4 regions of the Arthrobacter sp. Soc17.1.1.1 genome follow, and region 4 is predicted to be linked to each of the others. Evidence: riboswitches for the same ligand, from Rfam matches in the RefSeq annotation. Region 4 holds a riboswitch; each other region holds the start of a gene.
The links. A riboswitch is a leader RNA that binds a small molecule or an ion and turns the genes downstream of it on or off. The one in region 4 is predicted to bind S-adenosylmethionine.
Positions count from the first base shown of each region.

Region 1: linked by a shared signal. The riboswitch ahead of V6S67_RS15160 (ABC transporter substrate-binding protein) and the one ahead of sfnG (dimethylsulfone monooxygenase SfnG) in region 4 are both predicted to bind S-adenosylmethionine.
Region 2: linked by a shared signal. The riboswitch ahead of V6S67_RS09180 (ABC transporter substrate-binding protein) and the one ahead of sfnG (dimethylsulfone monooxygenase SfnG) in region 4 are both predicted to bind S-adenosylmethionine.
Region 3: linked by a shared signal. The riboswitch ahead of V6S67_RS05510 (bifunctional o-acetylhomoserine/o-acetylserine sulfhydrylase) and the one ahead of sfnG (dimethylsulfone monooxygenase SfnG) in region 4 are both predicted to bind S-adenosylmethionine.

Region 1 is NZ_JBAJII010000001.1:3,285,776-3,293,181, reverse strand. It holds gene V6S67_RS15175 (energy-coupling factor transporter transmembrane component T family protein) at 1-651, shown strand, start outside; gene V6S67_RS15170 (amino acid ABC transporter ATP-binding protein) at 792-1,529, opposite strand; gene V6S67_RS15165 (amino acid ABC transporter permease) at 1,526-2,290, opposite strand; gene V6S67_RS15160 (ABC transporter substrate-binding protein) at 2,301-3,218, opposite strand; SAM riboswitch class IV at 3,384-3,501, opposite strand; gene V6S67_RS15155 (aminodeoxychorismate lyase) at 3,609-4,487, opposite strand; gene yjfF (galactofuranose ABC transporter, permease protein YjfF) at 4,518-5,531, opposite strand; gene V6S67_RS15145 (ABC transporter permease) at 5,531-6,562, opposite strand; gene V6S67_RS15140 (sugar ABC transporter ATP-binding protein) at 6,559-7,406, opposite strand, start outside.
Region 2 is NZ_JBAJII010000001.1:1,990,992-1,998,397, forward strand. It holds gene V6S67_RS09150 (DUF4389 domain-containing protein) at 1-977, shown strand, start outside; gene V6S67_RS09155 (diacylglycerol/lipid kinase family protein) at 1,137-2,039, shown strand; gene V6S67_RS09160 (universal stress protein) at 2,162-2,605, shown strand; gene V6S67_RS09165 (CYTH and CHAD domain-containing protein) at 2,627-4,141, opposite strand; gene V6S67_RS09170 (hypothetical protein) at 4,359-4,562, shown strand; gene V6S67_RS09175 (VOC family protein) at 4,626-5,054, shown strand; SAM riboswitch class IV at 5,156-5,283, shown strand; gene V6S67_RS09180 (ABC transporter substrate-binding protein) at 5,498-7,090, shown strand; gene V6S67_RS09185 (ABC transporter permease) at 7,091-7,406, shown strand, end outside.
Region 3 is NZ_JBAJII010000001.1:1,219,403-1,226,808, reverse strand. It holds gene V6S67_RS05530 (alpha/beta hydrolase) at 1-480, opposite strand, end outside; gene V6S67_RS05525 (SGNH/GDSL hydrolase family protein) at 650-1,468, shown strand; gene V6S67_RS05520 (hypothetical protein) at 1,639-1,881, opposite strand; gene metX (homoserine O-acetyltransferase MetX) at 1,963-3,102, opposite strand; gene V6S67_RS05510 (bifunctional o-acetylhomoserine/o-acetylserine sulfhydrylase) at 3,157-4,473, opposite strand; SAM riboswitch class IV at 4,555-4,671, opposite strand; gene V6S67_RS05505 (VOC family protein) at 4,821-5,462, shown strand; gene V6S67_RS05500 (DUF1540 domain-containing protein) at 5,555-5,842, opposite strand; gene V6S67_RS05495 (CPBP family intramembrane glutamic endopeptidase) at 5,981-6,784, opposite strand; gene V6S67_RS05490 (amidohydrolase family protein) at 6,844-7,406, opposite strand, start outside.
Region 4 is NZ_JBAJII010000001.1:300,265-307,670, forward strand. It holds gene mmsB (multiple monosaccharide ABC transporter permease) at 1-1,158, shown strand, start outside; gene V6S67_RS01490 (RNA polymerase sigma factor) at 1,375-1,929, shown strand; gene V6S67_RS01495 (hypothetical protein) at 1,926-3,284, shown strand; gene V6S67_RS01500 (CoA-binding protein) at 3,314-3,814, opposite strand; gene V6S67_RS01505 (O-acetylhomoserine aminocarboxypropyltransferase/cysteine synthase family protein) at 3,811-5,190, opposite strand; gene sfnG (dimethylsulfone monooxygenase SfnG) at 5,190-6,356, opposite strand; SAM riboswitch class I at 6,362-6,465, opposite strand; gene V6S67_RS01515 (glycoside hydrolase family 6 protein) at 6,696-7,406, shown strand, end outside.

The DNA of each region.
Region 1 (7,406 bases), 3.0 Mb from region 4:
GAGCTCGCCCTCATGCCGCTGCTGGGCATCAGCGTCGGAGGCCTCGCCCGGCGCATCTGGCCGCTCCTCGTCGCCGCCGGGGTCGGCGCCTACGGGACCGCCCTGCTCGCCGAGAAGACCGGGGCGGTCCTGCTCGACGTCGGGCCGTTCCTGTTCACCGAGGGATCCGTGGCCGCGGGCATCGCCGTCGGGCTGAGGGGACTGGGCCTGGCGCTGCCGGGCATCTTCATCCTCCTCACCACGGACCCCACGGACCTCGCCGACGCCCTCGCGCAGAAGCTGCACCTGCCGCACCGCTTCGTGCTCGGCGGGCTGGCGGCGCTGCGGCTCGTGGGCCTCCTCGTGGAGCAGTGGGAGACCCTCGGCCTGGCGCGGCACGCCCGCGGTGTCGGCTCGGACGGGTCCTTCCCCGCCCGCGTCCGGAACCTGCTGGGGCAGTCCTTCGGACTGATCGTGCAGGCCATCCGACGGGCCACCCGGCTCGCGACGGCGATGGAGGCGCGCGGCTTCGGCGGCGGGACCCGCACCTGGGCCCGGACGAGCACCTTCTCGGGCCTCGACGCCGTCGTCGCCGTCGTCGGGCTGCTCATCGCCGCGGGCGCGGTGACGGCGGCCGTGCTGGCCGGGACGTGGAGCTTCCTGCTGTCCTGACCGGGCGGTCAGGGCGGTCAGGGCGGTCAGGGCGGCCCGGGCCGCGGTTCGCGGAGCACCCGGTGTCCCGGGCGCGATCCGCGGCAGACGCGAACGGGGGCCCGCCGAAGCGGACCCCCGTGGTGGAACCGACGCAGGTGCTAGAGGACGTCCGAGAGGAACGACCTCAGGCGCGGCGTCTGCGGGTCGTCGAAGATCGCGGCCGGCGCTCCGGTCTCGACCACCACACCGCCGTCCATGAACGTCACGGTGTCCGAGACATTGCGCGAGAAACCCATCTCGTGGGTGACGACCACCATGGTCATGCCGCCGGCCGCGAGATCCGCCATGAGCGCGAGGACGCCCTTCACGAGTTCCGGGTCCAGGGCCGAGGTGGCCTCGTCGAAGAACATCACCTCGGGGTCCATGGCCAGCGCCCGGGCGATCGCGACGCGCTGCTGCTGCCCGCCGGAGAGGTTGCCGGGCCGGACGTCGGCCTTGTGCTTCAGGCCCACGAGGTCCAGTTGCGCGAGGGCCTTGTCCCGGGCCTCGTCGGCGGACATCCTCCGGAGCTTCCGGAGGGCCAGCGAGACGTTGTCCAGCACCGTCTTGTGCGGGAAGAGGTTGAACTGCTGGAACACCATGCCGATGCGCCGGCGCAGCTCGTCCGGGTTGTCCTTGAGCACCGACCGGCCGTCCAGGAGGATGTCGCCCTGGTCGGGTTCGATCAGCCGGTTCAGGACCCGCAGCAGGGTGGACTTCCCGGAGCCGGACGGGCCGATGACGGACGCCGTCGTGCCCTGGTCCACGTGCAGGTCGATGCCGCGCAGCACGTGGTTGGACCCGAAGGACAGGTGCAGGTCCCGCCCTGTCAGGGTGCCGGATTCCTGGATCTTCACGCCTTGGCTCCTTCACCGATCTTCGCGGCCAGTTCGTCCGGCTCGGGCTTCTGCTTCTTGCCCACGCGGAGCCGGTTGTCGATGTAGTTGACCAGGTGCGTCAGCGGGATGGTGAGGCACAGGTACAGGACCGCGGACGCGATGAGCGGTGACAGGTTGCCGGTGGTGCTCGCCGCGTCGTTGCCGATCCTGAACAGCTCGCGCTCGCTCGAGAGCAGTCCCAGGAAGTACACCAGCGAGGACTCCTTGATGAGCGCGATGAACTGGTTCACCAGGGCGGGCAGCACGCGCCGCACGCCCTGGGGGACCACCACGAGCTGCATCGACGAGCGGTAGCTGAAGCCCAGCGCGCGCGAGGCCTCCAGCTGCCCCTTCTCCACGCTCTGGATGCCGGAGCGGAAGATCTCGCCGATGTAGGCCGCCGCCATGAGCGAGAGCGCGAGGATCCCCATCGGGAACGGGCTCGTGCTGCCGGTGAGCTGGCGGTAGATCGGGCTGAGCCCGATGCCGATGAGCAGGATGATCACGACGGCGGGCACGCCGCGGAAGATGTCCGTGTAGATGCGGGCCACCCACCGCAGCAGCCGGTTGCGGGAGATCCCCATGATCGCGAGGACCATGCCGAGGATCGTCCCGATGATGCCGGAGGCCAGGGCCAGGATCAGGGTGTTCCGCAGACCCACCGTGAGGAGCTCCGGCAGGACGGCGGCCATCGCCCCCCAGTCGAAGAAGGTCTGCGCGAGCTGTTCAAAGGCATTCATGCAGGGACCGCTACTTTACTTCCACGGCTTTGCTGCCGGGCTTCCAGTCGGTGGGCATCTCGCGGTCCGGGTACCACTCCTTGGTGAGTTCGGTCCACGTGCCGTCGGCGATCACGGCGTCGAGGCCGGCGTTGAGGGCGTCGATGAGCGGCTGGTTCTCGCTGTTCACGGCGTAGGCCGTGAAGTTCTCGGTGTTGATGATGGTCTCGGCGATCGTGGTGTCGTCGCCCTCCTTCACCTGGCCCGTGGCCTGCTGCGACGGTGCCACCCAGGCGTCCACCTGGCCGTTCTTCACGTTGGCGTAGACGGTGTTGTAGTCCGCGAACCGGACGGGCTCGAGGCCGAGGGTGTTGGTGACGTAGTCGTCCTGGACGGTGCCCTGGACCACGCCGATGCGCGTGCCCTCGGACAGGGAGTCGAACCCGGTGACCGAGGAGCCGTTCTTCGTGACGACGGCCATGTAGCCGAAGTCGTACCCGTTGGTGAAGCCGACGTTCTCGCGGCGTGCCGCCGTGGTGGAGATCGAGGAGGAGCCGACGTCGAACTGCTTGTTCTGCACCTGCGCGAGGAGCGCGGAGAAGTCGGTGGACGCGAACTCGACCTCGAGGCCGAGCTTGTCGCCGATGGCGCGGAGCAGTTCGTTGTCGTAGCCGGTGAAGACACCGTTCTCGATGAAGATGTTCGGCGGGGCGTCGGAGAGGGTGCCGACGCGCAGCGTCCCGTCCGTGATGAGGCCGAGGTTCGCCGGATCGATCTCCTCGACCGGGGTGGTGGTCTCGGTGGTGTACTGGTCCAGCGACTGCTGGTCGCTGCCGGCCAGGGCGTCGGTGGTCTCGGTGGGTTCGCTGCTGCTGGAGCTGCCGCAGGAGACCGTCAGGGCGAGCAGGGGCACGGTCAGTGCCGTGAGGACCTTACGGGAGAGGTTCATGGTGTCCTTCGTGGTGGCGGGCCCGGGAACGGGTGCGCTGGGTGGGGTGCTGGGACGCCGGAGGCCGGCGGGAGGACTGCTGGCTGCTGGGTGACACGCTCGCTGTTCTGGGCTGTGCGCGCTGTGGCGGCCGGACCGGACGGAACACCGGGGAAGGACCGCACGACGCCGTACTTGCCAACCGGGGGACTGGACCCGGCGGCCGAATCTTCACCTGGAGCACCCCACTACGGGAGAGGGTTGCTGTCCAGCCGGCCAGGGCCGATGGCTGGAACTCTTGATTTGAGCAAAACGCTAGGGCAGCACGGAGTGTCCGGTCAAAACGGGATCACGGATATTGCGCCGCTTGACGCGGGAATCCGGGGGTCCAGGCGCGGGGTGTGGCCGACTTCACACGAACCGGTCCACGAGAGCGGTCAGTTCCGCGGTCAGGGCCGGGGAGGTGCGGATCTCCTGCCCGTCGAGTGAGAGGACCGGCGCGAGGAGCCGGATGCTCGAGATGAGCCACACGGCATCGGCGTCGAGGAGGTGGTGCGGTTCGAGCGGCCCGTACCCGAGGTCCCACCCCTCCTCCTTCGCCGCGGCGAACAGCGCGGCCTGCGAGGTGCCGGCCAGGATGCCACTCTCGAGCTGCGGCGTGACGAGCGTCTTCCGCCCGTCGCGCACGGTGGCGAGCAGCACGGTGGACGTGGGCCCCTCGAGGACCTTGCCGTCGGAGGAGGTGAAGATGACGTCGTCGGCGCCGGACGCCTTCGCGTGGCGGATCGCGGCCATGTTGACGGCGTAGGACAGCGTCTTGGCGCCCATGAGCAGCCACGGCGCGCGCTGCGCCACGGTGCTGTCGTACCCGCGCTCGAGGAACAGGACCCTCAGGCCGGCCTCGCGCTGCGCCAGAGTGGCCGCGGGGACGGGCGCCACCTGCACCCACGCCGTGGGCCGTCCCGCGCCCTCCACGCCCCGGGTGGCCACGAGCTTCACGACGGCGCTGCTCCGGCCCGGCTCGGCGCCCGCGAACTCGCCGAGGGCGGTGCGGATGGCGCGGCTCCAGGCGTCGGCGCCCGGCACGGCCAGGTCGAGGGCCGCGGCCGACGACGCGAGCCGCGCCAGGTGCGCCTGCTCCTTGCGGGGCGTCCCGTCGACGGCGAGCATCGATTCGAACACGCCGTCGCCGCGGGTGGCGCCGAGATCGGAGATCATCAGCTGCGGCTGCGAGGCGTCCGCGATCCTGCCGTGGTCGTGGTCGGGGTCGAGGAACACGAGAACCGTCATGGGCCCCAGCCTAGCGGGGGGCCCGCCGCGTCAGGTGAGTCCGACCTTCCGGGTGAACAGCTTCTGCAGCAGGATGAAGGCGAGGAGCAGGGCGCCGATCACGATGCGCGTCCACCAGGAGCTCAGCGTGCCCTCGTAGGAGATGAACGTCTGGACGATACCGAGGACGAGCACCCCCGCGAGGGAACCGAGCACGTACCCGTACCCGCCGGTCAGCAGCGTGCCGCCGACCACCACCGCGGCGATCGCGTCGAGCTCCAGCCCCGTGGCGGCCAGGCTGTACCCGGAGAGGCTGTAGAACGAGAACAGGATCCCGGCGATCGCGGAGCACACCCCGCTGATCCCGTACACGAGCACCTTGGTGCGCGGGACGGCGAGGCCCATGAGCACCGCGGAGGACTCCCCACCGCCGATCGCGTACACGGTGCGGCCGAAGCGCGTCTGGTGCAGCACGTAGAACGCGACCGCGACGACGAGCAGGGCGATCAGGACGCCGGGGGAGACGAACAGCTTCCCCGCCAGCGGGATCCTCGCCTGGGCCATGGACGTGAAGAACGGGTCGGTCACGGTGATGGAGTCGACGCTGATGACGTAGCAGAGGCCGCGGGCCAGGAACAGCCCGGCGAGGGTCACGATGAACGGCTGGATCTCGAAGACCTGGATGACCAGGCCCATCGCGAGGCCGAAGGTCGCCCCCGTCAGGAGCACGAGGAGGATCACCGCGACCGGGCTCCAGCCGGCCTGCAGGAGGGCGGCGGCGATCATCATGGACAGCGCCACGACGGAGCCGACCGACAGGTCGATGCCCCCGGTGAGGATCACGAACGTCATGCCGACGGCGAGCACGATCAGGAAGGTGTTGTCGATGAGGAGGTTCAGGAAGACCTGCCCGGACAGGAACCCCGGGTACATGGCGGCGCCGACGGCGAACATCGCGACGAACAGGCCCACGGTCGCCAGCGTGGGGGCGTACCGTGCCTTGCTCTGCAGGCTGCCGATCCGGGAGCGGCCGAGCGGGGCGGAGGTGCGGGTGAGGACGGACATCAGGCGGCCACCTCCACCCGCGGCTGCGCGGTGACGGGGGGCCTGCGTCGCCCGAAGAGGGTGCGCGCCCTGGGGGACTGCAGGAGGCAGACGATGATCACCACGAGCGCCTTGAACACCAGGGTCGCCTCGGGCGGGATGCCCAGCGTGTAGACGGTGGTGGTCAGGGTCTGGATGATGAGCGCCCCGACGAGCGTGCCCACGAGGCTGTAGCGGCCACCGGCCAGCGAGGTGCCGCCGATCACGACGGCGAGGATGGCGTCCATCTCGATGTAGAGGCCGGCGTTGTTGGAGTCGGCGGCGGTGACGTTCGAGCTGATCATGAGGCCCGCGACCGCCGCGCACAGTCCGCTGAAGATGTACACGGTCCAGGTGATGGTGCGGGCGTCGAGGCCGGCGAGCCGGCTGGCCACGGGGTTGATGCCCACGGCCTCGATGAGCGTGCCGAGGGCCGTGCGGCGCGTGAGCAGCCCGGCGGCACCGAAGGCGGCCGCCGCGATGAGGATCGAGATGGGCAGGCCCAGGAAGAAGCCGGCGCCGATCGCCTGGTAGGAGTCGTTGGAGACGGAGATGATCTGCCCGTCGGTGACCAGCTGGGCGAGCCCCCGGCCGGCGGTCATGAGGACGAGCGTGGCGATGATCGGCTGGATCCCGATGACCGAGACCAGGAACCCGTTCCACGCCCCGAGGAGGAGCCCGGCGACGACGGCGATCGCCACACCGGTGGCCGCGGTCTGCAGGGAGGTGGGATCGGGGGAGCTGTAGATGTACATGCAGGAGACGGCGCCGGCGATGGCCGCGACCGCCCCCACGGAGAGGTCGATGCCGCGGGAGGCGATGACGAGGGTCATGCCGAGCGCGATCAGGATGGTCGGGGCCCCGTTGCGGAGGATGTCGATCAGGCTCCCGTACAGGTGGCCGTCCTGGACACGGACCGAGAGGAAGTCCGCGCGGAAGAGCTGGTTGAGCAGGAGCAGCAGGACCAGCGCGAGGACGGGCCAGGTGAGGCGGTGCTTCAGCAGCGCGCTCATGGGTTCGTTCCCGCGATGACCGTCATGACGTCTTCCATGGTGACTCCGTCGTTGGGAATGTCGGCCACCATCTGCCGGTCCTTGAGGATGGCGATGTGGTCGCTGAGGCGCAGTACTTCCTCGAGTTCGGCCGAGATGAAGATGACGGACATGCCGTCGGCTGCGAGGTTGCTGATGAGCTTCTGGATCTGCGTCTTGGCGCCGATGTCGATGCCCCGGGTCGGCTCGTCGAGGATGAGCAGCTTCGGCTCGGTGATGAGCCAGCGGGCGAGCAGCACCTTCTGCTGGTTGCCGCCGCTGAGGTCCCGGATGAGCGAGTCCCGGTTGGACGGGCGGATGTCGAGGGCCCTGATGAACCGCTCGGCCAGCTCGTCCTGGGTGGCGCGGGGGACGCGCCGCCACCAGCCCTTGCCGGCCTGCATCGCGAGGATCAGGTTGTCGCGGACCGACAGGTCCCCGATCAGTCCCTCCTCCTTCCGGTTCTCGGAGGAGAAGGCGATGCCGCGGTCGATGGCGGACCGCGGCGTGCGCAGCGTACGGGGGGTGCCGCTGATGGTCAGCTGTCCCTGGTCCGCGCGGTCGGCGCCGAAGAGCAGCCTCGCCGTCTCGGTGCGGCCGGACCCGAGCAGCCCGGCGAGGCCGAGGATCTCCCCGGCGTGGACGGTGACCGTGACGTCCCGTACGGAGCCCTTCCGGCCCAGGCCCTCCGCCTGCAGGAACGGCACCTGCTCCGTGCGGTCCGGGTGGCGCCGGCTCTCGGCCTCCTCGAGGGCGGTCAGGGCGTCCAGTTCCTTGCCGATCATCTTGGAGATCAGGCCCATGCGCGGCAGATCGCGGGTCGGGT
Region 2 (7,406 bases), 1.7 Mb from region 4:
ACGCCAGTCGTTCCGGAGTGGTGGACCTGCAGGCGGGCTTCCGCTCGACACTCTTCGCCCCGATCGGGGTGGCGCTGCTCCTGACCGCGGCGCTGCTGCTCCTGGTCGGGATCCCCCTGGTGCTGATCGGAGCCAGCGGCCTCGGCCGAGGGCTGGATCCTTCGCTGAGCGCCTCCCGGCACGGACGGGCCATGGCGCCCGATGAGCGGCACCGCCTCGACGCCCGGGATCCCGCACGGGACGTCCTGCCTCACCCCGCACGACTGACAGGCCACGTCCGGCCGGGGCTGTCGCGCTGGTTGTGGCTCGTGAAGTGGTTCCTGGCGATCCCCCATGCCGTGATCCTGGTGCTGCTGTGGGTCGCCTGTTGGGTCTGCACCCTGGCCGCCGGCGTCGTCATCCTCTTCACCGGCCGGTACCCGGCGACGCTCTTCCCCTTCACGGTGGGCGTCCTCCGGTGGAGCTGGCGGGTCCAGTTCTACGCGTCGGTCCTCGGGACGGACAAGTATCCCCCGTTCACACTGGCGCCCGTCGACGGCTACCCCGCCGACGTCCAGGTGCCGTATCCGGTGCGGCTGCACCGAGGACTGGTGCTGATCAAGGGGTGGCTCCTCGCACTGCCGCACCTTGTCATCATCGCGGTGCTGACCGGCGGCTGGTCCTGGGCGGTCGACGCGGGCGCCGATCCGGGCGAGGTCGTCAGGACATCAGGCCCGTCACTGCTGGGCTTCCTTGCTCTCGTCGCGGGGATCGCCTTGCTGTTCACCGCTCGGTATCCCAGGCCGCTGTTCGATTTCGTCATGGGCATCTCCCGCTGGGTCTATCGCGTGATGGCCTATGTACTCCTCCTGCGCGACGAGTACCCGCCGTTCCGGATGGATCAGGGGCCGGACGAGCCGGACCCGCAACCGCACGATCCCGGTACGCCCGGGCTCGTGGAAGCCGGGCGTCCCGCACCGGCTCAGCGGGATTTCTAGCGCCGGCTGTTCCCGGGTGGGGAAGCCGTGAAAAGAGGGCCGCACTCCCCCGGCCCCCGCAGGGGCAGTCGTGATGACACCCGACTTCTTATAATAAGTTGGCTTACTTATGCTGGGAACAGCCGCATCCCACGAGAGTCATCACCGAAGGTAGCCACCATGGAATCACCGCGCAGGTTCGACACGATCACGATCATCTTCAACCCGAACAGCACGGGCGATGCGCCGAGACTCGCCGAGGGACTCCGGGACGAACTGGTGCCGGCCCTGCCGGACACCGAGGTGCTGCTCACCCCCACCGACCATGCCGGTCATGCCATCGATCTCGCCCGTGAGGCCGCACTGTCCGGCAACGCCCTGGTCGTCTCGGTCAGCGGTGACGGCGGGTACAACGAGGTGGTCAACGGTGCCATGGCCAGCGGAGCCGAGGACGTCGTCTGCGCCGTCCTGGCGGCCGGGAACGCCAACGACCACAGCCGCGTCACGGGACGCAAGCCGCTCGGCGAGGCCATCGTCGAGGGGCAGGTGCGCAGGATCGACCTGCTCCGCATCAGCATCGCCGGGACGGACGCCGTGCCCGCCGCGGAGCCGGTCCACGCGCATTCCTACATCGGCTTCGGTCTGACCCCGATCATGGCGATCGATCTCGAGAAGGGCAGCAAGGGTGCCATCAAGGAGATGTTCTCCGTCGCCCGGACCTTTCGGAAGTTCAAGCCCTTCGAGATCCGGCAGAGCGACGGCGAGCGCCGGAAATTCGACAGCCTCGTGTTCGCGAACATCTCCCAGATGGCGAAGTACGCCACCCTCAGCGAGGCCGACGACCATCCCTCCGACGGGAAGTTCGAAGTCGTCATCTTCCCCCACATGGCCAAATGGAAGATCCTCCTGACCGCCCTGCGCGCCTCCACGAAGGGCCTCGGTGACCAGCCCAGCTACTCCCGGTACCGCTTCTCGACGCTCAAGCCACTCCCCTACCAGATCGACGGCGAAGTGAAGGACGTCGCCGCGGGCACGGACATCACCATCGACAGCATCCCCCAGGCCCTCGCAATCCTCGGCTGAGGCACGAGCTAGCAGACCGGACACGCGTGGGGGTAGGGCCGAAGGCCCCTAGGTCATCGGGCGGATTCCGTGGAGGGTGCTCTCAGCAGGTTCACGTTTCCGCAACCCGAGGGAGAAGCGCCATGAGTCCCACCCCCGCAGCCCAGATCGTCGTCGGTGTGGACGGGTCGGGGCCGTCCATCGCCGCCCTGCGCTACGCCGAGAAACTGGCGCCCGCCTTCGACGCGAGTATCCGCGCCGTCGCTGCGTGGGACGACCCCGCCGAGTACCCCGCCTACATCCCGCTCGGTCGCAGCGAGTACACGGAGGTCGCCCGTAAGCAGCTGGACGAGGCCGTCACGGCCGCGTTCGGGGAGAATCCCCCGTTCGGGCTCGAGAAGGCGGTGGTGTTCGGGCACCCCGTGAAGACCCTCGTGCGGGTCTCCCATGACGCCGCCCTCCTCGTCATCGGCGGGCGTGGCCACGGCACGTTCCGGGGTCTGCTGCTCGGATCCGTCAGCAGCGCCTGCGTGGCGCACGCGCACTGCCCGGTCCTCGTCGTCCGGAGGGCGTCCGACCCGTCGTAGCCGGCCCGGGTCCTCGCACGACTACTTCTTTCGCAGTGGTGAGGGGATGTACTTCCATTCATGGCGGAATCGGGCTTCGGCGTCGAGGGCTGCCGCCTGCTCCAGGGCGTGCAGCCGGCCGTAGGTGAAGCCGTTCTCACCCTCCTGGAACGCTTTGCCGCCGATCCGCCGCAGCAGGTCCCGGGTCACCATGCTGTCCTGGTGCTCGCCGAGCACTTTCTGCAGGGCCTGCGCCGCCTCCGCGATGCGGGCGATCTTCTTGCGGCCGACCGGTGAGGCTGCCTCCGCCGCGTACCGCAGCCGCTTGGCGTCCTTCCGAGCCTCGTGCAGCGCAGGATGGTCGCCGACCCCCGCGCGGTGGTTCCTCGCGTCACGGACCGCCCTGCGCAGGCGCTTGAGGTCCCGGTTGATCAGGCCCGGGATCACCTGAGCGGCGGGGTCTGCTGCGCGGGGCGTCAGCGCGGGCGCAGCGACGAGGGCGTCGAGTGCGTCCAGGAGGCGGAAGTACCGTTCGCCGTCGAGCGTCTTGACGACCCGGGTGTGGAATCTCCGGTAGTCCCCTCCGAGTTCGATCTCGAGCCTGCGCTGCACCGGGCCGAGCAGCAGTTCGGGTGGTTCGTCGGCGAGCATCTGCTCGAGCCGTGCACGCATCACCTGCGCGTCCCGCGCCGCGCCGAGCACCCCGGCGAGCCACCTGAGGTCTTCCCGGAGGCGCCCTACGCCCTCGACGTCGTCGAGCAGGGCCCGGTAGGTCGCGAGGACCGACCTGATGCGCCGGGTGGCGACCCTCATCCTGTGGATGGCATCGGAGCCGTCGATCCGCACCTGCGGGTCCTGCTGCTTCAGCGCGGCCACCTGCTCGCGCAGGTAGGCGATGAGGACATCGCCTGCCGGGCCCTCCGGCGAGGGCTCCGTTACCGTCACCGCGTCCGTGGTGACGCCGGTAGCGAGTGCACGCTCGAGTTTGGATCGGTGAGCGGCGGCACGGACGCCCGCGGCGGCGACGAGTCCCGTCGCCGCGTCCAGCATGTCCCTGGAGCCCCCGACCAGCTCGATCTCCCATTCCCGCCAGCGCAGGCTGGACGGCTCGGGCAGGAGCGCCTCCGCCTGCACGCGGTCGTCCATGAACTCGGCGAGGACCCCGTCCTCACCCCGCAGGCGCCGCACGACGCGCCGCGTGTCCAGCCGGGCGACCGGTACCAGCACGCGGTCCCTCGTGTGAACCCGGATCAGTTTCAGGAGCGGCTTCGGCACCACCGAGGTCCTGCCCAGCGGCGCGTGGTGTTCGTGGCGCTCGTCGGGACCGGCCGGCAGCTTCAGGTGCCATCCGGCGTCCTCGCCGCCGGTCCGGCGCCGCAGCGTGATCCGGTGTGACGCCAGCCTCAGGTCCTCCGTGTCGAAGTACTCGGCCTCGAGGTGGAACTCGACCGGCGCATCCACGCTTCCCACCCCGGGGACGTCCTCGAGTACGGGGAGCGGGGTGTCGTCCCCGACGTCGAACGTCCGCTCGATCTCCACAACAGGCTCAGCGCGCATAGGGCACTGTATACCTCGCCCGGGCGGCCGTCAGCAGGTTTCGACGGCCGGCCCCCCGTCCGCCGAACGGTGGGGCCGAAAGACCCTAGAGGGATGCTCCGATCCGGTGCACACTTGCGGAACTCGAGGGCCGACACGAGCCCGGGGTCGACGAAGGCGCGCGTCGACCACCACCGTCGGACCATTCGTCGCGCCCTTCCCAGCGAAGGACATCGCCATGACCACAGAACAGTCGGAGGCCCGGCCCGAGAGTCTGCCTCCCACCGCCCCTTCCTCGGCGGAACGCATCCAGCGCGGCGCACCCACGCTGTCCGAGTCCGACCTCAAACGCCAGTGCGAGCGTCGCCGTGAAGCGGAGCGGAAGCTCGCCCTCCACATCCAGCTGTACCGCGAGACGCACCCGCTCCCTCTGAGTCACTGATCCCTGTCCCCCGGCAGAACCGTTCACGGTTCCGCCGGGGGACGGGACCGGTAGGCTCCCTCCATGGACGCCCGCCTCCACTTCGTCACCGTCGCCGCGCAGGACCTCGACGCTGCGCGGTCCTTCTACAGCCGGGGCCTCGGGTGGACGCCGACGCTCGACGTCCCCGACGAGGTGATCTTCTACCAGGTGGCCCCGGGAGTGCTCCTCGGGCTGTTCCTCGCCGGCAAGTTCGCCCAGGACCTCGGGCTCGATGCCGCACCGGTGCCGTCGGGCATCGTGCTGTCCCACAACGTCGACGGCCCCGAGGAGGTCCGCGCCGTCGTCGCTGCGATGACGCGCGCAGGCGGCACCGCTGTCCAGGAGCCGCAGGAGAGCGCCTTCGGCGGCATCTTCCGCGGGCTCGTGCGCGACCCGAACGGGATCGTGTGGGAGATCGCCCATAATCCCGGGTGGCAGATCCTCGACGACGGCACGGTCACCCTGCGCTGAATTGCGCCCCGCGACATTCCGTCCTGCCCTCGGCAATTCGCGCCGTGTCATATTTCTTTTTATTGGTCGACACCCCGGATATCTGCCTATAGTTGTTCCAGCTTCAAGAGACGCGGTCGTAAAGCTCCGACTGGACCGCGCGCCAACCCCATGTTCCTGGGTGGTTCGGATGACGAAGCGGCCTTCTCCTCGGCACACAGTGCTGGTCCGGTGCGGGCAAGAGCACTCCGAAAGGCACTCATCGTGAGCTGTACCGCCCTCCCCTAGCAGGATCCAGGCGCCCTCGGCGCGCCTTCTCCTTTCACTCGCCCTTCAATTCCCTTCCGGTCGCACTATGCTCTGCGCTGCGCCGGAACGCCTCTTGAGGAATTCCCATGAATGCATCCGTAATTCGCCCTGCCCGAAATCGAAACCGCTCCGGACACGCCACCGCCCTTTCTGCGGTGGGTCTCCTCGCACTCCTGGCCGGCTGCGCCGGGCCGGCGGGCTCGTCCTCCGTCGCCGCTGGCGAGCCGATCCCCGGCGGCGTGCTGGACGTGTCCATCTCGGCCGAGCCGGGCTGCCTCGACGGCCACGGAATCTCTGCCACGCAGCAGCAGTTCCTCGGCCGCCTGATCTACGACAACGTGGTGACCCTGGACGAGAACGGGGACATCGCGCCGTATCTCGCCGAGTCCTGGGACGTCTCGGAGGACGGCAGGACCTACACGTTCCACCTCAAGCAGGGAGTCACCTTCAGTGACGGCTCGCCCTGGAACGCGGAGGTCCTCGGGCAGAACTTCGAGCACATGAGGGACCCCGCCACGAAGTCGCCCCTCGCCGCCGCGTACATCGCCCCGTACGTCGACGGCACGGTGATCGACGAATACACCTTCGAGGCCCACCTCGCCTACCCCTACACCCCCTTCCTCTACACCCTCGCCCAGTCCTGGCTCGGCATGAACTCCGGCAAGGCCATCACCGAGTCACCGGAGACGCTGTGCCAGAAGCCGATCGGCACGGGGCCCTTCACCGTCGCCGACTACCGCCCGGGCCAGAGCATCAGCTACACGAAGCGGGAGGGCTACGACTGGGCACCCGAGTGGCTGGACGGTGACGGTGCCGCGTACCTCGACGGCGTCGAGGTCACCCTCGTCAGCGAACCCGTCATCCGCCACCAGTCCCTCGTCTCGGGCCAGTACGACCTGACGGAGAACCTCGCGCCGCAGAACGCCTCGGCCGTGCAGGCCGACCCGGACTTCACGTACGAGAACCTCGCCCGGACCGGCAACCCGTACGTCCTCAACTTCAACCTGAACCGCGCACCGTTCGACGACCTCGCGGTCCGGCAGGCGTTCGCCGCCGCCGTGGACACGAAGGCCGTCACGGAGAGCCTCGGCTTCGGCACCTACACGCCGATCGACGGCTTCCTGTCCAAGGAGAGCAGGTACTACGACCCGACGGTCGAGGGCGTCCTCACCCACGACCCCGAGCGGGCGAACCAGCTGCTCGACGACGCCGGGTGGACGGGGCGTGACGGCGAGGGCTTCCGCACGAAGGACGGGAAGCGGCTGACGGTCGAGGTCCCCACGGTGGAGAGTTCCACGCCGAGCCCGCTGCTCGTGCAGCTGCAGGGAGAGGCCCGCAAGGTCGGCTTCGACCTCCGGATCATCCAGCTCCCCCAGGCGCAGCTGACCGAACTCCGCTACGCCGGCGACTACGACGCCCTCGCCGGCGTCTGGCACACCAACACCACCGACGTCCTGTTCATCCGCTACCACTCCTCCGAGATCACCGGAGAGCGGATCGGCCAGAACTCGTCCTACGTCAACGACCCCGAGCTCGACGCCCTGCTCTCCACGGCCCGCGAGGCCGACGACGGGCCCGTGGCCGAGGAGGCGTACTCGAAGGCGCAGCACCGGCTGCTCGAGATCGTGCCCGGCGTGCCGCTCTACGAGAACCCGAGCCAGTTCGCGTACGCGAACACCCTGCACGACGTCGCCGTGGACACCTCCCACCCCGTGCCCGTGCTCACCTACGCCTGGAAGGCCGAGTAGGTGACGGTTCTCCGCCGCGTCCTCACGCGACTCGCGATCGGCATCGGCGTCCTCTGGGGAGCCGCGACGCTGACCTTCCTCGCCGTCTACCTGATCCCCGGCGACACCGCGCTGCTGATCCTCGGCGGGCCCGACGCGCGGCCCACCGCGGAGACACTGGCGCAGGTCCGCGCCGACTACCTCCTCGACCAGCCCTTCCTCGTGCAGTACGGCAGCTACCTCGGGAACCTGCTGCAGGGCGACCTCGGGCAGTCCTATCGGCTGCGCCTGCCCGTCTCGGAGGCCATCGGGCAGCAGATCGGCGCGACGGCGGCAC
Region 3 (7,406 bases), 920 kb from region 4:
GGCCGCGGCCTCGTCGTCGCGGAAGAAGGCGTGGCCCTCGGCGGGGACGGCGAAGCCCGAGAGCCCCACGACGCACGCGAAGTCCGCCGGCCGGTGCCGCAGCAGCGACGTCGCGACGCCCATGCCCTGCGAGAAGCCGAGGATGCTGACGCTCGAGTGGTTGCCGCGGACGGTGTCCAGCCATCGGGAGACGGCGCCGACGCTCTCCACCACACGGTCCACCGAGTAGTCGTCCTCGCGCGCCAGCGGGAACCAGGAGAAGCCGGGGTCCGCGGCCAGGGGGGCCCGCACCGATGCCACGGTGAACTCGGCCGGCAGGTGGTCGGTGAGGCCCATCAGGTCCTTCTCGTCGGCCATGTACCCGTGGAACAGCAGGAGCAGGGGTGTGCCCTCCCGCTCGGGCTCGGGCTTCGACCAGAGGACCACCGGATCCCAGGAGCCGACGGGGGGTGCAGCCGTGCCGCGGGCGGTGTCAGTCATGATTCCCATTCTGGCACGGTCCGTGCCGGCGCCCGGCGGCGGGGGCGACCGGGTCGGCGTGCCGGATCCGTTGGCGCGCCGCGGCCCCAGTTGCAACAATGTCCCGGTGACCCCACCCAGCGCAGAGACTCCCCTGCCGGAGGCGAGCGACCCGATCCCGAACGGGCCGATGATCGACCCGACCCTCCACTCGGAGCCGCACCCCTGGCACCGCTACGCCGCCCTCGGCGACTCCTTCACGGAGGGCATCGGCGACCCGAACCCCGGGAGCATCGGCGGCAATCGCGGCTGGGCCGACCGGGTCGCGGAGGAGCTCGCCCGGGGGCAGGACGATTTCGCCTACGCGAATCTCGCGGTCCGCGGACGCCTGCTGCAGCAGATCATCGACCAGCAGGTGGAACCCGCCCTGGCCCTGCACCCCGACCTGGTGACCATCTCGGCCGGCGGGAACGACCTGCTCAGGCCCGGCGGTGACCCCGACGTGCTGGCGGAGAAGCTCGACGCCGTCGTCGCGACCCTCGCCTCCACGGGCGCCACCGTGGTGCTCTTCACGGGGCCGGACGTCCGCGAGACGGCGCTGGGCAGCATCCGCTCGAAGACCGCCATCTACAACGAGAACCTGCGCACGGTGGCGTCCCGCCACGAGGCGGTCATCGCCGACCTGTGGGCGCTGCGGCAGCTCGAGAGCCCGCAGATGTGGTCCTCCGACCGCCTGCACTTCGCGCCGCTCGGCCACCACACCATCGCCGCGATGGTGCTGGACACCCTCGCGGTGCGGCACACGCTCGAACCGCTCCAGCTCAAGGACCTCCCGGCCCGGACGTGGCGTGCGGCCCGGGCGGAGGACCTCGTGTGGGCCCGCGAGTACTTCGTGCCGTGGGTGCTCCGGCGGCTGCGCCACCAGTCGTCGGGCGACGGCGTGCTCGCCAAGCGCCCCGAGCCCGTACCGATCTTCGGGCCGGGCATGCCGCCGGGCGCCGCAGACTGACCGCCGGCCGGCCGCAACTCAGCAACCGGTCAGCGACCGGTCAGCTGCCGGTCAGCGACCGGTCGGCTGCCCGATGACGGCGCGGGACCGCGGTGAACGGCCGCGCCGAGCAGTGTCGGTCGGCCGTTCCCCACAGTCCCGGGGGCCAGGGGTCGACGCCCTGCGGACGGTCAGGCGTCGAGCGAGACCTCGCCGTTCGCCACCGCGTCGGCGCAGGCGCTGAGGTCGGGCCCGGGCTTGAAGTCCACGAACTGCGGCTGCAGTTTCTGGAAGAGGAACTCGTAGACCTCGTCGCGCGACTTCCCTCCCATGGTCTCCACGGCCTCGCGGACCGCACCCTGCAGGGCGCGGTCGGAGTCCAGCAGGATCTTGTCGCGTGCTTCCTGGTTCCAGCCGATGGTGCTCAGTTCCACGAACAGCTCCTCGCGTCGAAAGGGTCCGCGGCGGATGCCCCGGACATGCCCGCCACTTCGTAAGCAGGCTTAGCTCCCAGCCTAGGTGGCTGCCGGAGGAAACCCAACCGACAGATCCGCCTCCGGGTAGAAGGCGGCGCGGAGCTCGTCGTCGACCTGGTGGATCTGCGTGAGGAAGGCGTCGTGGCCCACGGCCGAGGAGATCAGGTGGACGGGCACGTCGCCGGGCAGCCCGGCGGCCAGGCGCCGCGACTGCTCGGGGAAGTACAGCCGGTCGGTGTCCACGGCCGCGACGAAGAACCGGGCCGTCGCCGCAGCCAGGGCGCCGTCGAGGCTGCCGCGCCCGCGCGCCGCATCGTGGCTCATGAGCGCCTCGGTCAGCACCACGTAGCTGTTGGCGTCGAAGCGCTCCACCAGCTTGTCGGCCTGGTGGTCGAGGTAGCTCTCCACCTGGTAGCGGCCCCGGCCGGCGGGCAGGACGGCCCCGAGAGGCTGCTCGCCGTCCTGCTCCGCGCGGCCGAAGCGCGCTTCCAGCTCCTGCTCGGAGCGGTAGGTGATGTGCGCGATGCGCCGGGCGAGGCCGAGGCCCGCCTCCGGCTGCGGTCCGTCGTAGTAGTCCCCGCCGCGGTACGCCGGATCGAGGCGGATGGCCTGCAGCTGCGCCTGGGCGAACGCTATCTGTTCGGCCGAGCTGGCGGCTGTGCAGGCGATGACGGCGCACCGCTCCACGCGCTGCGGGTACATCAGTGCCCATTCGAGGGCGCGTGCCCCGCCCATCGATCCGCCGATCACGGAGTGCCAGCGGTCGACGCCGAGCCGATCGGCGAGCAGGGCCTCGGCGCGCACGGCGTCGCGGATGGTGACGAACGGGAACCGCGATCCCCAGGGCGTGCCGTCGGGGGCGAGGCTGGCCGGGCCCGTCGACCCGTAGCAGCCCCCCAGCATGTTGACGGACACCACGAAGTAGCGGTCGGTGTCCACTGTGCGGCCGGGGCCCACGAGGGCGTCCCACCAGCCGTCCTCCGCCGAGGCGCCGCGTGCCACGTGGGAGCTGCCCGTCAGGGCGTGCTGCACGAGCACGGCGTTGGAGCCGTCCGGGTCCAGCCGCCCCCAGGTCTCGTAGGCGAGCTGGACGTCGGGCAGCTCGCCCCCGGTCTCCAGGGCCAGCGGCCCGATCGGCAGGACGCGCAGCAGTCCGTCTCCCGACGGTCCGCCGTCGATCCCGGAGTGTGACGGGGCAGCAGGGTAGGCGGCAGGGTAGGTGGTCACGAAGGGTTAGGCTCCTTTGGCGGCGCGGAAGCCCGCGTCGAGGTCGGCGAGGATGTCGTCGATGTTCTCCAGGCCCACGGCGAGCCGCACGAGGCCCGGACGCACGCCGGCCGCGAGCTGCGCCTCCGCCCCGAGCTGGCTGTGCGTGGTCGACGCCGGATGGATGACGAGTGAGCGGACGTCGCCCACGTTGGCGACGTGGGAGTGCAGCTCGAGGCCGTCCACGAAGCGCTTGCCCGCCTCCAGGCCGCCGGCGATGTCGAAGCTGACGATCGCCCCGGTGCCGTTGCGCCCGTACTTCTTCCCGCGCTCGTACCAGGGACTGGAACCGAGCCCGGCGTAGGCGACGCCCTCGACGTCGTCGTGCCCCTCGAGCCATTCGGCGACCGCCTGCGCGTTCTGCACGTGGCGCTCCAGGCGCAGGCTGAGCGTCTCCAGCCCCTGCCCGATGAGGAAGGCGTTGAAGGGCGAGACGGCGGACCCGAGGTCGCGCAGCAGCTGCACCCGCGCCTTCAGGATGTACGCGAGGTTGGCGCCGAGCGCGCCGCCCACCCCGAGATCGCGTGCGTAGACGAGTCCGTGGTAGCTCTCGTCCGGTGTGTTGAAGCCCGGGAACCTCTCCGGGTACTGCGCGAAGTCGAAGTTCCCCGAGTCGACGATCACGCCGGCGATCGCGGTGCCGTGCCCGCCGAGGTACTTCGTGGCGGAGTGCACCACGATGTCCGCGCCCCATTCGATCGGCCTGATCAGGTACGGCGTGGACAGGGTGTTGTCCACGATCAGGGGCAGCCCGTGCTCGTGGGCGACGGCGCTGATGCCCTCCAGGTCGAGGACGTCCTGCCGCGGGTTGGAGACCACCTCGCCGAAGAACAGCTTGGTGTTCGGGCGGACGGCGGCCCGCCACTGCTCGAGGTCGTCCGGGTCCTCCACGAAGGTGGTCTCGATGCCGAACTTCTTCAGGGTGTGCTTGAAGAGGTTGTAGGTGCCGCCGTAGAGGCTGGGGCTGGCCACGATGTGGTCCCCGGCCTCGGCGATATTGAGGACGGCGAAGGTCTCCGCGGCCTGCCCGGAGGCGAGCAGCAGCGCCCCCACCCCGCCCTCGAGGCTCGCGATCCTGGTCTCGACCGCCTCCTGGGTGGGATTCCCGATGCGCGTGTAGATCGGGGCGAGCTCCGTCAGCGCGAACCGGTTCGCGGCGCTCTCCGCGCTCGGGAAGACGAACGACGTCGTCTGGTAGATGGGCAGCGCACGCGCCCCCGTGGCTGGGTCCGGCACCTGGCCGGCGTGGATCTGGCGTGTCTCAAAGGACCAATCGTTGGACATGGTGCTCCCTGTCGAAGGGGCTCCTCCTCGTCCGCTGCTCCTGCCGGCGGGAACCGCCGAGGGAAGCATCGGCCCCGCAGGAGCCCGCGCTTGCGCGACACCGGTGTGGCGCCGCACCTGGTCCTCACCCGGGGCACCCCACCGCGGTTGGAGGGTTGCCGGCCAGCAAGCCGGGGCTTCGTGCTGGCACTCATGACCTGCATCCATGGAAACCCATGCGGGCGGATCCGGCAACACGTGTGACATTGCGTGAAGGAGTGTGCCCCGTAGCGCCCCTCCGAGGGGCAGGATCAGGAGTAAGGACACCCTAAGTCGAGACGTACATCACTTAGTGCCACACTGTCGGCATGCGCCTGGACCACGTCTCTTACGCCTGTGAACCCGATGGACTTGCCGCGACGGCCGACCGCATCTCGGCCCGGCTCGGCATGGAGCCGGTGAAGGGCGGTGTGCACCCCCGCTTCGGCACCCGGAACATGATCTTCCCGCTGGCCAACGGCCAGTACCTCGAGGTCGTCGAGGTCCTCAACCACCCCGCGTCGGACAAGGCGCCGTTCGGCCAGGCCGTGCGCGCCCGGTCCGAGGCGGGCGGCGGCTGGATGGGCTGGTGCGTGGCCGTGGACGACCTGGGACCCTTCGAGGAGCGCCTCGGCCGCAGCGCGGTCCCCGGCAACCGCAAGTTCCCCGACGGCCAGGAGCTCACCTGGCAGCAGATCGGCATCAAGGGCCTCATCGCCGACCCGCAGGTCCCCTACCTGCTGCGGTGGGACGACGGGACGGAGCCCCTGCACCCCTCGAAGGCCCGACCGGCCTCGGTGAAACTGGACTGCCTGACCATCGCCGGGTCCTCCGAGCGCGTCACGGAATGGCTCGGCACGGACGTCGAGGAGACGCTCGACGGCGTGCAGGTGCAGTGGATCGCGCCCAGGGGTACGCCGGGCATCATGTCCGTGACGTTCGAGACCGCCGACGGCCGCGTCGAGATCTGACCGACGCGATCCGATCCGACGCGTCGAACGCACGAGGAAGGGACCGGACGAATCGTCCGGTCCCTTCCTCGTGCGTTCGGACTGTGCGTGGATCAGGCGTGCGTGTAGGTGAGGCAGTCGGCCGCCTCGGCGCCGGGGCCCACCTTCACGGCGGGGGCGGTGCACAGCAGGTCGTGGTTGAAGGAGCACTCCGAACGCTGGCAGGCGCCGACATGCGCGAGCATCTTCGGGAGGCCGCCGCTGATCGACGTGTCGATGAAGGTGGCGCAGGACGCGTGCTCCTCGCTCCCGGACACCGTGATGGCGACGGCGGTACAGCCGTCGTGGTTGAACGAGCAGTTGTGGACACTGCACTCGGAGACACTCGTGACGACGCTCATCGTTCCTCCTGGTTCACCCGTAGCGGCCCGGCTGGAACCGTGCGCTCCTGACTGGATGAATTCACGGTAACACCGCGATTCCGGGATAATTTAGTCATGATTTACGTCCGCAAATAAGGAAAGCAAGGCTTGGCTTATTCAGCCGCCGATCCCGATGGCGGGCCCGAGGAGCGCGAATCCGACGAACCCCGCGGTGTCGATGAGGGCGTGGGCGATCACGAGCGGCATGACCCTCCGGGTGCGCGTGTAGAACCAGGCGAAGAGCAGCCCCATCAGGACGTTCCCGATGAACGGCCCGAACCCCTGGTACAGGTGGTAGCTGCCGCGCACCAGGGCGCTCGTGAGGACGATGGCCGGCGTGGACCAGCCGAGCTCCCGCAGGCGGATGAACAGGTAGCCCACCACGATGACCTCCTCCAGCACCGCGTGCCGCACCGCGGACAGGACGAGCACCGGGACGGTCCACCAGTAGGAATCCAGGGCGGCGGGGACGAGGGCCGTGGTGATGCCGAGGGCGCGGCCGCCGGCGTACACGCCGAGGGTGCCGACGCCGATGATCACCGCGAGGCCCACCCCGAAGCCGACCGTGCGCAGCGGTTTCTCGAACGTGAACCCGAGGCGCCGGAACGCCGACACCCCGTGTCCGCCGAGCAGGAACAGGACGAGTGCCACGGGCACCAGCGCGAAGAGGATGTCCAGGAGCTGGTAGGCGAGGTCGAAGTACTGCCGGTCGTTGAGCACCGGGTTCAGGGTGGTGGTCTGCCCTGCGAGCGGCCCCCGTGTGAGCTTCTCGGCGAGGTTCACCACGGCGTACACCCCCGACTGCCCGAGCGAGAGCCCGAAGACGATCAGCAGCTCGGCCGTGATGCGCCGCCTGCGCGCCGCGTCGTCGGGGCGGGGGCGGTCGGCGGTCGGCGCGGTGGGGGCGGGCTCGGCAGGCATGGCGCTATCCTCGCAGCGGCCGCCGGGGATTCCCAGCCGGACGCCGGCCGCGGGGGGTCCTAGCGCACCCGGCGGCCGGCCTTCCAGACGGCGTGCACGAGGGGCATCCCGGGCCGGTAGGCGAGGTGCGTGGCGGACGGGGCGTCGAGCAGCTGCAGGTCGGCGCGGTGCCCGACGGCGAGCGAGCCGACGGCGCGGCGGCCGTCGGCGTCGTGGCCCGTGTGGCGGCGCAGGGCGAGGGCCCCGCCGAACGTCGCGGCGCGGACCGCCTCGTGCACGGTCAGGCCCATCTGCAGCACGGCGGTGGCGACGCAGAAGGCCAGGGAGCTCGTGTAGGACGTGCCGGGGTTGCAGTTGCTGGCCAGGGCGAGCTGCACGCCGGCGTCGAGCAGCCTCCGCGCGGGCGGGAACGGCTGGCGGGTGGAGAGGTCGCAGGCCGGCAGGCACGTCGCGACGGTGCCGGGCGCCGCTCCGTCGGCGAAGCCGGACCAGGTGCCCGCGAGCGCCGCGACGTCGGTGTCGGTCAGGTGGTTGGCGTGGTCCACGCTGGCGGCGCCGAGCTCCACGGCGAGCGCGACGCCGTCGCCCGGTCCGAGCTGGTTGCCGTGCACGCGCAGGCCGA
Region 4 (7,406 bases):
CGGCTGCGGCAGATCGGCATCTTCGTAGCGCTCATCGTCATCGTCGCCCTGTTCCAGGTGCTGACCGGGGGCGCGCTGCTCATGCCGGACAACGTCTCGAACATCATCGTGCAGAACAGCTACATCCTGCTCCTGGCCATCGGCATGGTCATGATCATCGTGGCAGGGCATATCGACCTGTCCGTCGGCTCCGTGGCGGCCTTCGTCGGTGCGATGTCCGGCATCATGATCCAGGACTGGGGCTTCACCTGGTGGGTGGCGTTCATCGCCTCGCTCGTGATCGGCGGGCTCGTCGGCGCGTGGCAGGGCTTCTGGGTGGCCTACGTGGGCATCCCCGCCTTCATCGTGACACTCGCAGGCATGCTCGTGTTCCGCGGGCTCACGCAGATCGTGCTCGAGAACCAGCGCATCACGGGCTTCCCCGAGGAGTACCGCCAGCTCGGTGGCGGCTTCCTCTTCCCCGGGCTCTTCCCGCCGGAGACGAACCTCCTCGACTGGACCACGGTGGCCCTCGGCGTGCTCGCCGTCGTCCTCCTCGTCGCCAGCCAGCTCCGTGGGCGCGCCACCCGCGCCCGCCTCAAGCTCGAGGACGAGCCCGCCGCCTGGTTCTTCACCAAGCTCGCCTTCATCGCCGTCATCATCCTGGGCCTCACCTACCTCCTGGCCGGTTCGCGCAGCGGTACGCCGATCGTGCTCGTGGTCCTCGGCGTCCTGATCGTCGCCTACAGCCTGGTCATGAGCAACAGTGTGTTCGGCCGCCACATCTATGCCCGCGGTGGCAACCTGCAGGCTGCACAGCTCTCGGGCGTCAACACCAAGCGCATCGATTTCATGCTGTTCGTCAACATGGGCGTGCTCGCAGCCCTGGCGGGGCTCATCTTCACCGGTCGCCTCAACTCGGCCGGTCCGGGTGCCGGCAACCTGTTCGAGCTCGATGCCATCGCAGCCGCCTTCATCGGTGGCGCGGCCGTGACGGGCGGGGTGGGTACCGTGATCGGTGCCATCACCGGTGGCCTGATCATGGGTGTGCTCAACAACGGCATGTCGCTGCTCGGCGTGGGCATCGACGTGCAGCAGTTCATCAAGGGCATGGTGCTCCTGCTCGCGGTCGGCTTCGACGTGTTCAACAAGCGCCGCGCCTCGAACGCCCTCAAGTAGGGCCTGGGGAGGACGCCGGAAGAAAGTCCGGCGGCAGCGTAACTTCTGCGTCCCTCCGGTCGATTACCCAGATGTAAGCGCCGCACCGAGGCTTATCCCCCAACGGGCCTCGGTGCGGCCTTTTCGTGTCGCAGCACAGGTGCGTGCCGCGGCAGGACGGCGGAGGCCAACAGTTACGATGGTCACGCCGCCCCGCTCGAGCAAGGAAAAGACACCGTGGTCCCACCGCTGCCTGATGATGCGCTCGACCGCGCACGGGCCGGCGAACCCGCGGCACTCTCCCTGATCTACCAGGAGCTGAGTCCGAGGGTGCTGGGCTATTTCGCGGGCCGGGGGACGGAGGACCCGGAGGCCCTCACCCAGGAGGTCTTCCTCACGGTCTTCTCGAAACTCGGGTCCGTCTCCGGCGGGCTGCAGGGTCTGCGCACCTTCACCTTCTCGGTGGCGCACGCCCGGCACGTGGACGAGGTGCGGAGGAAGGTGCGGGCGCCGGTCCTCGTGGGCTACGAGGCCGACGGTGACACGCGCACCGTCGAGTCGGCGGAGATGGTGGCGCTGGGCAACCTCGATGCCGGAGGTGCCACGGGAATGCTGGCACAGCTCAATGCCGAGCAGCGCGACGTGCTCCTGCTGCGCATCGTGGCCGAGCTGCCGATCGAGCAGGTCGCGGAGATCCTCGGCAGGTCGGCAGGATCGGTCAAGCAGCTGCAGCGGCGGGGACTGCTCAAGCTGAAGGAACTCGTACACCCCAACGAATCGGACGCACAATGACTGGACGCGAAACGCCGTCGCCGGACTCCGTGCCACGCCTCCTCGAGGAGGCGGGCATCGCCGAGGACCCGGCGCTCGTCCACGCCGTCCGGAGCATCGCGGCGCTGGGCGGGCGGCCCGCACCGGACGCCTCCGCCGAGCTCGCGCAGCTCATGGCCGACGGCGGCAGGGCGTTGCAGAGCCGCCGGAACAAGCGCCGCATCACGTTCATCGGCGGTGCCCTCGCGGTGTCCATGGGCGCGGGCATGTCCGGGGTCGCGGCGGGGACGCTCCATCTCCGTGAGGGGTTCGACGACGCCGTCGTCTCGATCACCCGCTTCACCGTCCGCAACGACGTCGACCGGGCCGAACCCGCCCCGGGACCGCTCGCCGATGCGGGGCAGGGGCACGGCACCGCCGTCGTCCCGGCGGTGCCCGCTCCCGTTCATACCCCGGCACCGTCCGTCTCCGCCCCGGCGTCCGCCCCTGCGGGCGCCGGAGGTCCGCTCGTGCCGGCGCCCGCTCCCGCGTCGCCCGGTGCGGACGACGCCGCCGCCGCCCCGATGGCACCGCCCGCCACCCCGACGGCGCCGCCCGCCGTACCGGAGGCCCGGCCACCGGCCGGCACGGTACTCCCTGCCAACCCCGCGACCCCGACCCCTGCGCGGGGCGGTCCGCAGCAGCGCGTCGTCCCGATGACGCCGCCCGCGACGGGAACGGTGCCCGGCACGACCGGCCGACCCGACCAGGCGAGGGCCGGTCAGGGCCGGCCGGACCAGGCCACGCCCGGGCAGCGCACGGCCCCGCCCCCGCCGGTCCGGGAGAAGCCGGGTCAGGCCGCTCCGGGCCAGGTGACGCCGGGTCAGGGGCCGGACAGGGGCCTGCCGAAGGAGGGCACGGGAACGGATCCGGTGACGATGAGCGGTGACACGCCGGCTCCTGTCAGCCACCGCAGGTCGTGGCTCCGCGCACCGGCCGGTCCTGTCGACGCCGCGCTCTTCCTCGACGCGCCGATCGCCCCGGACCCCGATTGGCTCGCGCTGTTCCCTGCGGATGCGCTCGTCGATCCGGAGGGCCCGGTACCAGGACTCCCCGACGAGCCGGCCCCGGAGGACGCCCTGCCGGGCGAGCCTGCCCCGGAGGAGCTGCCGGCCGAACCGGTCCCGGAGGAGCTGCCGGCCGAACCGGCCCCGGAGGACGCCCTGCCGGACGAGTCTGCCCCGGAGGAGCCGCCGGGCGGACCGACCCCGGAGGACGCCCTGCCTGTGGACCTCGTCGGGCCCGTGGAACCTGCAGCGTCGGACAGCTCCGGTCCCGACGTCGCCGTGCCTGAGGCCGGATCCCGGTCGGCGGGTGTGTCCCACCGTTCCCGCTGACCGGGATCGGGCCCGGGGCAGGCGGCGCCCTACGAGGTGATCTGCCGCTTCGAGGAGATCACGCCGGTGTTGAACCCGGCGAGGTTGAGCCCGCCGTGGAAGCGTGCGTGCTCGATCTTGATGCACCGGTCCATCACCACGTCCAGGCCCGCGGCTTCTGCGTCCCGTGCGACCTCCTCGTGCCACGAGCCGAGCTGCAGCCACAGCGTCTTCGCGCCGACCGCGAGCGTCTCCGCCAGCACGGAGGGCAGATCGTCGTGCCGGCGGAACACGTCCACGACGTCGGGCACCTCGGGCAGGTCCTCCAGGGACGCGTAGGCCGGCTGCCCCAGGATCTCCTTCGCCACGGGGTTCACGAAGTACAGCCGGTAGGGCGAGGAGGACTGCAGGTAGGTGGCCACGAAGTAGGAGGCCCGCGAGGGCTTGTCCGATGCTCCGACGATCGCCACCGACCGCGCGTTCCTCAGCAGGGCCAGGCGTTCCGGAGCCGAGGGCCCCTCCCAGGTGCGCGGTGCTGCGGTGCCGCTCATGCTCCCACTCCCACTGCCCGCGTCGCGGACTCGTCGTCGTCGTCCTGTCCGGCCGCCTCCTGCGGGAGGTCCTCGAACGACGCGTCCGAGGCGTTGGCCGCCACGTCGAGCGCCTGGTCGAGGTCCCACAGGATGTCGTCGAGGTCCTCGAGGCCCACCGAGATGCGCACCAGGTCCTCGGGGACGCCGGCTGCGGCGAGCTGCTCGGCCGAGAGCTGCTGGTGGGTCGTCGAGCCGGGGTGGATCACGAGCGTGCGCGCATCGCCCACGTTCGCGAGGTGCGAGGCGATCTGCAGCGATTCGATGAACTTCTGGCCGGCCTTGCGGCCGCCCTTGACGCCGAAGCTGAACACCGACCCGGGGCCCTGGGGGAGATAGGTCTTCGCACGCTCGTGGTGCACGTGCGTGGGGAGTCCCGCGTAGTTCACGTAGTCCACGCGGGGATCGGCCTGCAGCCACTCCGCTACGGCCTGCGCGTTCTCGAGGTGCTCGTCGAGGCGCTGGGCCAGGGTCTCCACCCCCTGCAGGAGCTGGAAGGCCGACGACGGGGAGAGCGACGGGCCGATGTCGCGCAGCTGCTCGGTGCGCAGCTTGGTCAGGAACCCGTACTCGCCGAAGTTCGCCCACCACTGGATGTTGCCGTAGGAGGGCACGGGCTCGGTCATGGTGGGGAACTTCCCGTTGCCCCAGTCGAACCGGCCGCTCTCCACGACCACGCCGCCGAGGGTGGTGCCGTGGCCGCCGATGAACTTGGTGGCGGAGTGGATCACGATGTCCGCGCCGTGCTCGATGGGCCGCACGAGGTAGGGCGTGCTGAGCGTCGAGTCGACGATGAAGGGGATCCCGGCGTCGTGGGCCACCTTCGCCAGGCCCGCGAGGTCCGCGATCTCGCCGGAGGGGTTCGCGATGACCTCGGCGTAGACGGCCTTCGTGTTCTCGCGGATGGCGGCCGCGTAGTCGGCCGGATCGGTGCCGGGGACGAAGGTGGTCTCGATGCCGAAGCGGCGCAGCGTGACGTCGAGCTGCGTGACCGTCCCCCCGTACAGCTGCGACGCGGCGACGATGTGGTCGCCCGCCTGGCACAGCGCCGCGAAGGTGATGAACTCGGCGCTCATGCCCGACGCCGTCGCCACCGCGCCGATACCGCCCTCGAGGGAAGCGATGCGCTCCTCGAACGCCGCGACGGTGGGATTGCCGATACGCGAGTAGATGTTCCCGTACTTCTGCAGCGCGAAGAGGTTGGCGGCGTCGTTGGTGTCCTTGAACACGAACGACGTCGTCTGGTAGATCGGCACGGCGCGCGCCCCGTGCGTGGCGTCGGGGGTGCCGCCGGCGTGCAGGGCACGCGTGCGGAAACCGAAGGAACGTTCTGCCATCAGATACCTGCCTTGGTGGGTTCGTGGGTTGCGAGGGTGGCATCCGGATCGAAATCGACGCCGGCGGCGCGCGCGGCGTCCGCCTCGAGCTGCCGCACGATCGGCAGGATGTCGGTGCCGAAGGCGGCGACCTCCTCCTGGAAGTGCAGGTAGCAGGTGAGGAGGAGATTCACGCCGATCTTCTTGTACTCGACGATGCGCTCGGCGATCTGCTCGGGCGTACCGATGAGCCGGGTCCTGAAACCGTCGTTGTACTGGACGAGGTCCTCGAACGAGGAGTCGGCCCACATGCCCCTGCCGTCCTTCGTGGAAGCCCCGGCCTCCTGGACGGCATCGCGGAATCCCTCGACGGCGGGGCGGTGCGCCTTCGCGACGATCTCGCGCAGGGTCTCCCGTGCCTCCTTCTCGGAGTCGCGGGCGATGACGAACCCGTTGAGCCCGTACCGCGGGTGCCGGCCCGCCCGGGCAGCGGAGGCCCGCACGCCGGCGATGTTCTCCCTGAATCCCTCGAGGTCCTTGCCGTTCGAGAAGTACCAGTCCGCCACCCGGCCCGCGGTGGCCTGCGCCGCCGTCGAATTGCCTCCGAAGAAGATCTCGGGGTGCGGACGGCCGGGCACGTCGACGGGAGCAGGGCTGAGTGTGAAGTCGGTGATGTCGTAGTACTTCCCCGACTGGCTGTACCCCTCCTCGGTCCACAGGCCGCGCAGCACGCGGATGAACTCCTCCGTGCGGACGTACCGTTCGTCGTGCTCGAGCCAGTCGAGGCCGAAGTTCACGAACTCGTCCTTGAGCCAGCCGGAGACGATGTTGACGGCGGCACGGCCGTTGGAGATGTGGTCCGCGGTGATGATGAACTTCGCGAGCACGCCCGGGTGCCACATGCCGGGATGCACCGCGGCGATGACCTTCAGCTTCTCGGTCGCGGCGAGGAGCGCGAGGGAGAACGATGTCGCCTCGTGCTGCTTGTCCGCGCCGTAGGACGCGGCGTAGCGGGTCTGCGACAGGGCGTACTCGAAACCGGCGTCCTCAGCGATCCGGGCGAGCTTCCGGTTGTACTCGAAGTCCCACCCGGTACGCTGCTCGATGGTCGAGACCACCAGGCCGCCGCTCACGTTCGGCACCCAGTAGGCGAATTTGAGGGGGGTGGAAAGGTCGGCGACGCTCATCATGTCCTCCATCGGTCTGGCAGTAGCACCCTACTGTCGCCGCGGATCGCGGAGGCCAGGGTTGCTGCGGCGTCAGTGAGCCAGATCTCTCAGCCGCTCGGGATGGTCAGAACGAGTGTGACACTGCGCACCCGGGGGAACCAAACAATGTGTCTTCGGAAGTGCACGCCACCCGCTCACGGATGGGTGCCGGAACCCTTGACAAAGTTGACCTATGCAACAAAGACTGGCCGTGGGAGCGCTTCCATGGGGATCGGCGGCGTCTCTTGTTCGGGTTCTCGCAACCACCCATCATCGACATGAGGAGCAACGATGCTCAGCATCTCCAGAACGTGCGCCATGACCCTTGCACTCGCAGGGGTCCTCGCATCCACCGCCCTCGCCGCGCTGCCGGCGTCGGCCGGTCCGGGCGGAGGACCAGGAGCGGAGTCCTCCGCCACCGAGTTCTACGTCCCGAAGACCGACCACGAGGCACAGCGCCAGATCGCCGGGCTGCGGGCCTCGGGTGACCGCCGGACGGCGGACAGCCTCAGCGCGATGGTCTCCACGCCGCAGGCCGTATGGGTCACGGACAGCGACCCCGCCACGGTGACGCGGGAGGTCCGCGCCACCACGCACCGCGCCGCCGGCAAGCAGCAGATGCCCGTGCTCGCCGCCTACAACCTGCCGTTCCGCGACTGCGCGCAGTACTCGGCCGGCGGGGCGACCGACGTCGCCGGCTACAAGGCCTGGATCGACGCCCTCGCGGCAGGCATCGAGGACCGCGCCGCGATGGTGGTGCTCGAGCCGGACGGGCTCGGGATCATCCCCTGGAACCGCGGGCTCGACGGCAACCTCGAGTGGTGCCAGCCGGCGGAGGCCGACGCCGCGACCGCGGCCGCGGAACGCTTCGAGATGCTCGGCTACGCCGTGGACCGGCTGAAGGCGCTGCCGAACACGAAGGTCTACCTCGACGGCACGCACAGCGCCTGGCTGGGCACGGGGGAGATCGCCAGCCGCCTCGTGAAGGCCGGCGTGCAGGAGGCGGACGGGTTCTTCCTCAACGTCTCC